2 regions of the Lacinutrix sp. 5H-3-7-4 genome follow, and region 1 is predicted to be linked to the other one. Evidence: riboswitches for the same ligand, from Rfam matches in the RefSeq annotation. Region 1 holds a riboswitch; the other holds the start of a gene.
The links. Region 1 has a riboswitch for S-adenosylmethionine ahead of LACAL_RS03010 (O-acetylhomoserine aminocarboxypropyltransferase/cysteine synthase family protein). Riboswitches for the same ligand answer to the same signal wherever they lie in the genome.

Region 1 (4,438 bases):
GAATGATTTAAAATCGCATCTTGAATGTGACAATTTGCTATTAACCAATCTGTAGATTTCCAGTCTGTTGCCACAGGTATTAAATGCTCTATTAAATTTGGTTTTAAAGCTGCTAATTCCCATGCAATTCCTCCACCAACCGATCCTCCAATAACCGCGTATAGTTTATTTATATTTAACTTTTTTAAAGCTAAAGCAAAAAGTTTTGCAACATCTCTAGCTATAAAATCTCTATAATTTTCAATTATGTTTTCATGTTTACCATCAAACCCATTTCCAGGAATATTAAATGCTAGTACCGTAAATTGCGTTGTATCTATACATTTAAAATCACCAATTAAATCATTCCACCAGCCATTTTCTCCTGTTACTTTAGAGTTTCCTGTTAGCGCATGATTAACCATAACAATTGGTGCACCATGTAAAGGTTTACCAAAAACCTGGTAAGACAAGTTTACATTTACAGCCTTACCAGATTTAGTTACATAATTAAGAATTTTTATGTAGCTTAAATTTTCCATAATTAATTTTGCGATACATTATATTCTTTTTCTACAGCTATTTTTACAGGTGTTTTATTATACAAATTATCTCTTACCGGACATCTTTCTTCAACAACCTGTAACCATTTTGTTAAAGTTTCAATTGACGCATTGGTTTCTGGAATTAAATTAATTTCTATAAACTTAAAACCTGCTCTTTCATTATTAGAACTTCCTAAAAAACGATTAGGATTTAATTCTCCTGATACTTCAATTTTTAAATTATTTATTTTAAACCCTAATTCTTTTGCTACCAATTGCCCAATAACATTTATACAACCTGCAAATCCAGCTAAAATGTATTCTACAGGATTTGCATCGTCATCTGTACCACCTAAAGCTTCTGGCTCATCAACCACTAATGTAAATTGTCTGGTTTTACCAATAAATTTTGTTGCAGATGCACTTTCTCCAATAACACTAAATTTTAAATCACTCATAATTTCTTTATTTTAAAGTGTTATTTTTTGTTTTACAACCGCAAACGCCTCTTTTAAATCGGCTTTTAAATCTTCAACATTTTCAATGCCCACAGAAAGTCTTATTAAATCTTTTGTTACACCAGTGCTTTCTTGAGCTGCATCGCTTAACTGTTGATGTGTAGTACTTGCAGGATGAATTATTAGTGATTTTGTATCTCCTATGTTCGCTAAAAGAGAGAACAACTTTGTGGTATCTGCAATTGTTTTTGCAGACTCGTAACCACCTTCTACTCCAAAAGTTACAATACCGCTTTGACCATTAGGTAAGTATTTATCTGCTAAATTTTTATAGTCGCTTGTTTCTAATCCAGGATAATTTACCCAAGTAACTTCTTCTTGTTGCTGTAACCATTTTGCAAGTTCTAATGCATTTTGACTATGTTTAGTTATTCGTAACTCTAATGTTTCTAATCCTTGAATAATTTGAAAGGCATTAAACGGGCTTAATGCTCCTCCATAATCTCTTAATCCTTCAATTCTAATTTTTGCAATAAATGCCGCATCTCCAATAGCTTCACTATATACTAAACCATGATAACCTGGTGATGGTTCTGTAAATTCTGGAAACTTACCATTAGTCCAATCAAAATTTCCAGCATCAATAACTACACCACCTAAAGATGTACCATTACCATTAATGTATTTTGTTAAAGAATGAATTACAATATTTGCACCGTACTTAATTGGGTTTAACAAATACGGCGTAGCTACAGTATTGTCTACAATCAAAGGCACTTTATGCGCTTTTGCGTGTTTAGAAATTGCTTCAATATCTAACACATCTAATTTAGGGTTTCCTAAAGATTCCACAAAAATTGCTCTTGTATTCTCTTGTGCTGCTGCTTCAAAATTTTCTGGATTTGAAGGATCTACAAACGTTGTTGTAATACCATGTCTTGGCAGCGTTACACTTAATAAATTATACGTTCCGCCATACAAACTACTAGAAGCAACAATATGATCTCCAGCTTTTAAAAGCGTTAACAAGGTTGTAGAAATAGCTGCTGTTCCAGATGCTGTTGCTACTGCAGCAATTCCTCCTTCTAAAGCTGCTAATCGCTGCTCTAAAACATCATTTGTTGGGTTATTTAATCTTGTGTAAATAAATCCTGGAACAGAAAGATTAAACCTTCCTGCTGCATCGTCTGAATCATCAAAAACATAAGCTGAAGATTGATAAATAGGAACTGCTCTTGTTCCTCCTGTTTGATTTACATCGTGTCCTGCGTGCAACGCTTTTGTTGCAAATTTTTGTGTACTCATTTTTCTAAGTTTTTTGAGTTAAATAAATTAAACCAAAAGTCAAATAAGCTTCGTTTGAAGCGTACTTAATAGAAAAATGTTAAAAAGAAAATGCTAATTGCAGATGGGCAATTAGTCTATAGTTATCTATCCAATATTTCGATAAATGAATCGTAATATTAAGTAGAATTTAGCACCTTCTTAGTAAATCTAAGGGTTGCTAAGGCTTCAGCGAGTCTATCTCTCCACCTTTCTTGATAACATTTCAGTAAGTGTTTTGAACTTTGTGAATACAAATATTGCTTCACAAAATTTTAATATCCAAATTATTTCAAGCTTTTGTGATTTTTTTATGAAATTATTAATATTATAGGTTGTTTTTTGCTAAATATTTATTTTTAATCACTTCACCTACAGGCTTGTTTTCAATTTTACTTTCTAACCAAGAAATTATATCTAAATATAAAAACGCTCGTCTTTCGTATGGATGATCTTCAAAAGTCTTTAATATTTTATGAAGTTCTCTAAAAGCATTTTTTAAATCATGAGGATAAATATCCTGTAATCCTCTAATAAATTTTATCATTTCTTTTTGCACCTCATGCAAGTCATTCATTTTAATTAAAAACTTATAAGTACTACGTAGCAAAGTCTCTAAGTGATAATCTAAGCCAGCTTCGTAATGCGCCACAAGGTTTAAAACACGAGAAAAACATAACAAATCTTCTCGCATAGAAAGTGATTTATTAGAAATAATTTTATCTAAATAAAAAATACAATCTTTATTATTTCCTGCACCAAAATGCAAACTCGCGAACTTATAATAAAATATCATTTTATGGTGTGGATCTATTCTTTCTTCAAAAGCAATCAAACCTTTTTCAATTTCTGGAATAATATCTAAACCAGCTTTAAAACTTCCGTCTATAAAATACTGATTGATATTATGAAAGTTAACATAAAGAAAAATTAAACTAGACACATTTTCATCTTTCACAAATTTTTGATTTGTTACCGTAGCTTTAAAAGTGTTTAATTTTTTTAAAAATTTTGGTTTATTACTTATAAAAAAGAGCGACTCTAATAAATAGTTGTTTCCTTTTAAAAAAAATACAGGATTAAGGTTTATCATACTCGGGTTTTGATAAAACAAATCAACCCATTTAGATGCATATTTATAACAATTTAAAAAATCCTGAAGCAAAAAACTATACCACAAATATGCCTTGTAAAACCATAGTTTTTCTCTAAAACCTACAGTTGCTAAATTTATTTTTGGCAACCTATCATTAAAGTACTTAGTTACACGCAAACCTTCTTCTTGGTTTTTTACGTAACCTGTTTTTAAAATAATACTATATAATTGCAGCGAAAGATTAGAAAGTTTACTCGCAATTACATTTTGATAACTTAAATCTTTTGCTTGTAATGCAAGCTCATCTGCTCGAGAACTTATACTTCTTGTTATGTATTGAGATTCAATAATTTTTTCAAGCTCAACAATCTCAAAAGCCATATTTTTCTCTTCGTTAAGTATAGCTAATTCTTTGGCTTTATCTAAAATTTTTAAACTCTGTTTATATAAACCTTTATGGTAAAGGATAGATGCAAAATCAAGCTGCTCTCGTATTTGAGAGCGAATGTTTTGATGAGAAGGACTTAGTTTTAAACTAATTAAAATTTGCTTGTATAAATGTGCTTTTACATTAGCCAATTGCTGCTTTTTAACAATTCCGCTTTTAATTATTACAACCTCATCATAGGATTTAGCTTTATCCAAAAGGTTAAATAAATTTAAAAATTTAGAATCTGAATTCACTCCAAGTCTTCCTACATAAAGCTTAAACTGTCTTTTTTCAGACTTTGTTAATGACTTTACCAGAGAAAATAAATTATCTTTTTGGTCTTTAGTTGTCAATTCAATTTTAAATTAAATTACTAGTAATCAAGTGTTTAAAAATCAAATTTACGTTTGAACATCGTAATCTATAACAGAAACGCCAAGCAGTTAAAAAATTCAAAATATAAATTCGTAAGACAATACTAAACTATATTTTGATAAATGTCAAATAACAATATTCAAATTTTTGATACAACACTTCGAGATGGAGAACAAGTTCCTGGCTGTAAATTAAACACTGAGCAAAAAGTAATTATTGCTAAACAGTTAGA
Region 2 (4,438 bases), 1.2 Mb from region 1:
ATCTTGTTTTTTAATAGCTTCAAAACGAGAATAATATATTTGTTGGTTAATCAAATATACAGCTATTAAAGTAAAAATTGCTTTCTAAAAAACTAATTACCAGTTATTTAAAATAAATAATTTACTACTAATATTTTATGCCTAATGCATCAAATAAATGGCTCATAGTCCATGCTGGACCAATCATTAAAAACTGTAAGTCTTTAATAAACGATGGTTTTTTGCCTTCGTGATTATGCCCAATAAATTGACCAATCCATGCTACAATAAAAATAATTAGCATAATTAGCCACAAAGGAGCCAATTGCAATAATTCTATTTGGTGTATAAAAAATAAAACAAGTGCAGAAAATAGAAGCATACCAATAAATAATACCACCGATAAGCGTAAATAATAAATTAAACCCAAAATAATAACAACTGTTCCAAGATGTGCGTATGGTAAAATACTTACTGGCAGCGCATTAGTGATGCTATCAGGTAATGGTATGGATGCTAATAAGCCAATTAAACTAAAAAATATAAGCGGTACACAAATATAATGTATGGCAATGTTTAATTTTTTTTGGTGGCTTTCTGCATATTCTGCTAATAATGAATCAATGGTTCTCATAAAGGATATAATTTAGTTAGTTCTGTTTACAAATTGTTTTAGTTGTAGGTATTCTTCTGTGCCTTTTTGGGTTAAATGTGGTAACAATAGTTGCCAAAGCATAGTAATAGATTCGCATTTATTAATACTATATTTAGGTGATTGTATAGCAAGTTTTTGAGCTTGCCAAAATGTACTTATCATCCAAATAGTATGAATGGTTTTATTATAATTTATAATATCATTTTCGGGCTTTAAACGTTTAGTTTCTATATAATAGTCTATTAATTTTCTAGCTTCTTTAAATCGTGTTAAGTTAGACTGTTCGTACTGTTTTGCTATTTTTGGATAGGTTTTAATAATATGAACAACATCATTAAAAAAAAACGAATAGCGTTGCTGTAAATTCGCAAATTTTAGCATCATTTCTTCAAAATGAAATAAGGTAATGTACGTGTTTTCTGGTAGAATAAAATCTAAAGTTTCTGCATACATATCTTCATAAATTGAAGCTAATAGTACAGCTTTATTTTTATAGTGATAACTTAAATTGCCAGCGCTAATATTAAGCGCATCAGCAATTTGCTTCATAGAAACATTAGCAATACCGTTGCTATTAAATAATGAAATTGCTTTTAATTTACTTTTTGTTTTCAAAATAAAATTAGTTTTATTTTACTAATATATAAATAAAATTAGTAAACGCTTACTAATTCTGAGGCAAAAAAAGAGGTTAGCAAAAAACTAACCTCAATTCCCGTTATTAACCAATCAAAATAAACATAACTATTCCATTTCTATAATACCTACAACTTCATAAGCTCTGGTACCATCTACTTGTACTTTCTCGTATAATATATTTGCATATTCATAATACGTTTCGTCGTTTATAACCACTTTTTCATAATCGTCGGGTAACTCATAAACTATGGTACCAACTTCTGGATCTACAACTTCATACTGGTTATTTATTTGAACATAAAATATACCATGAGCATTGTAATAATTATGGTTATTATAACGTACTCTTTTATAGTTTACAGGCAATGTATTAATCCTGAACCCAACTTTTGGAGCTATAACAATATAACGACCTCTGGATTGTGTATAATACTTATTATTAGCATAGTAATAATTTTGACCACGATGTGCAACTACTATTCTATTAGGTACATTTCTAACCGAAACTACTTTACGTTTAGGCGTTTTATAAGTCACTTTTGTACTTGGTACACGCTTAGCAACTGTACGTTTAGTTGTAGTTACTTTTTTATTTGTTGTTGTTGTTCTTCTTGTTTGTGCTTCTGCTTGTGTTGTAAATGCAACCAATAATACCGCAGGTAGTATATATGTTTTTATAAATGTTTTCATAATTTAAAGGTTTAATAATTCAACTTTATTTTACCATCAATACTAAGACCGTTATTAGTATTAATAGTTTAAAGGTATTTGAATTATTTCTGTTAAAAAATGAAAATAGACCGTTAGCTAGATTGTATCTACCAAATTGGATTTTTTATAGATGAGATTTTTTTATAAGATAAAATTCCTGAAAATTAATGCAAAGAGTTATTATTAATATACTCTAAAAACTTAGGCTTATTTAGTTGATTTTTACTGATAAAGAGATAGTTGCACTAAAAATAAACTAACTAACTAACTAACTAACTAAGATTAAATATAATTTCATTTTTTAAGGTGTTTTAATTTTACACTTCAAAGATGAAACTATATGCATTCTTATTATAAAGCGATAGACGTTTGAGGGTTTTTACTATACGAAATCGGGAAATCTATCGACGAGAATTTTGACTTTTTTAAAAATTAACACTTTTTAAGAATTACGCATTGCTTTCTACCCTACCTTTGCAGACTTAAAAATAATTATCAAGAATCTCTAAAAGGAGATAGCAACCTGCAATAACGAGCAAGGTGCTAAATAGATAAGCCAATTAATTGGAACAAATGTTAACTCATATTTCTTATTTTTTGATTGCTATTTCCTTTTTAAAATGAAAAAGAAAAATGGCAAGTCCACAGCAAATTACTCCAAAATTTACAGCTTTAATTCCGCTATTCGTATTTGTATTTACGTTTTTAGGTGTTGGAATTTATCAAAATGATTTTTATGCACTTCCTGCACCAATTGCAGTTATAGTAGGCATTATAGTCGCGTTTTTAATGTTTAGACAATCGATTAACTCTAAAATTGAAACCCTTTTAAAAGGCTGTGGCGATGATAAGATTTTAACTATGTGTTTAATCTATTTATTAGCAGGTGCTTTTGCTACTATTACAAAGGCCACAGGAAGTGTTGACGCTATTGTAAATTTAGGGTTAGACTTTATTGCCATACAATACATTTACTTTGGTGTGTTTGTAATTGCTGCATTTTTATCGGTTTCTACAGGAACTTCAGTTGGTGCTATTGTAGCTTTAGCACCTATAGTTATAGGTTTTGCAGATAAAAGCAGTGTAGATTTAGCAATCCTTTGTGGCGCGCTTTTAGGCGGAAGTATGTTTGGTGATAATTTATCTGTAATATCAGACACTACCATTGCTGCTACACAATCGCTAGGCTGTAAAATGAGCGATAAATTTAAGCAGAACATTAAAATAGCGTTGCCAGCAGCTTTATTTACTATTGCTATACTAATTATTCAAGGTTTAGAATTAGAAACTAATGTTGAAGACGCTACGGTTTACAGCTATTCTGTAATTAAAATATTGCCTTATTTATTAGTTATCATACTGTCTATTATAGGAATTAACGTATTTATTACTTTACTTTTAGGTGTTATTGCTGGTGGCCTTTTAGGAATTATTTATGGCGATTTCACACTTATTGAATCTACAAAACTAGCTTACACTGGTTTTACAAGCATGACCGAAATATTTTTACTATCGCTATTAACTGGTGGTTTAGCTGCTTTGGTCTCTAAAAACGGAGGAATAGACTACATATTAAAAAATATTAAAAAGCTTATAAAAAACAAAACCTCTGCACAATTAGGAATAGCTTCTCTGGTTGGTACTATAAACATGGCAATTGCCAATAATACAGTATCAATAATTATTGCTGGTCCAATTGCTAAAACCATTAACGATGAGTATGGCTTAGACAATAAAAAAACAGCTTCAATTTTAGATATTTTTGCTTGTATTGTACAAGGTATTTTACCTTATGGAGCACAAGTTTTAATGATTTTAAGCTTCTCTAATGGTAAGATAGATTACTTAGATTTAGTATCTAATACTTGGTATTTATTACTATTATTTATTTATACAATATTATTTATATCATTTAAACCTTTGCTTTCAAATATTAAACATAAATAATTGTAAATCAAAATTTTATATAAATTAAAAAAAGCATCTAAAAATTAATTTTAGATGCTTTTTTTACTTATTATTTATTGGCTTTAAGCCTTTGGATAATCTGTGTAACCTTCAGGTCCTGTGGTGTAAAATGTGTCTTTATCCCAATCTGCTAATTCAATATTATTTTCAAAACGCTCTACTAAATCTGGATTAGAAATAAATGGTTTTCCGTAAGCAACTAAATCAGCATTACCAGCTTCTAAAACCTCATTTCCTTTGTCTTGATCAAAATCGGTATTAATAATTAAAGTTCCATTATATAATGGTCTAAAATGTTTTGCAATTTCTGTGACAGCAAAAGGTACTTCAGATACATCTGTAAAAGGTTCAGATAAATGAATATAGGCTAAATTGTAATCGTTTAACTTTTTAATGATGTATTCAAATGTTGGAATAGTCTCTTCATCTACCGTAATTCCAGACATACCATGCAACGACGGATTAAAACGTGTTCCTATTTTTTCC

Region 2: it holds a riboswitch for S-adenosylmethionine, as region 1 does, so the genes downstream of both, LACAL_RS12580 (Na+/H+ antiporter NhaC family protein) here and LACAL_RS03010 (O-acetylhomoserine aminocarboxypropyltransferase/cysteine synthase family protein) in region 1, are expected to answer to the same signal.

What each region holds. Positions count from the first base shown of each region.
Region 1 is NC_015638.1:649,846-654,283, forward strand. Features, by position in the region: gene LACAL_RS03000 (alpha/beta fold hydrolase) at 1-521, opposite strand, end outside; gene LACAL_RS03005 (OsmC family protein) at 524-982, opposite strand; gene LACAL_RS03010 (O-acetylhomoserine aminocarboxypropyltransferase/cysteine synthase family protein) at 995-2,287, opposite strand; SAM riboswitch class I at 2,407-2,530, opposite strand; gene LACAL_RS03015 (hypothetical protein) at 2,634-4,184, opposite strand; gene LACAL_RS03020 (2-isopropylmalate synthase) at 4,329-4,438, shown strand, end outside.
Region 2 is NC_015638.1:2,788,820-2,793,257, reverse strand. Features, by position in the region: gene LACAL_RS12595 (DUF962 domain-containing protein) at 128-613, opposite strand; gene LACAL_RS12590 (TetR/AcrR family transcriptional regulator) at 626-1,249, opposite strand; gene LACAL_RS12585 (DUF6515 family protein) at 1,379-1,963, opposite strand; SAM-I-IV-variant riboswitch at 2,472-2,568, shown strand; gene LACAL_RS12580 (Na+/H+ antiporter NhaC family protein) at 2,618-3,931, shown strand; gene LACAL_RS12575 (alkene reductase) at 4,015-4,438, opposite strand, start outside.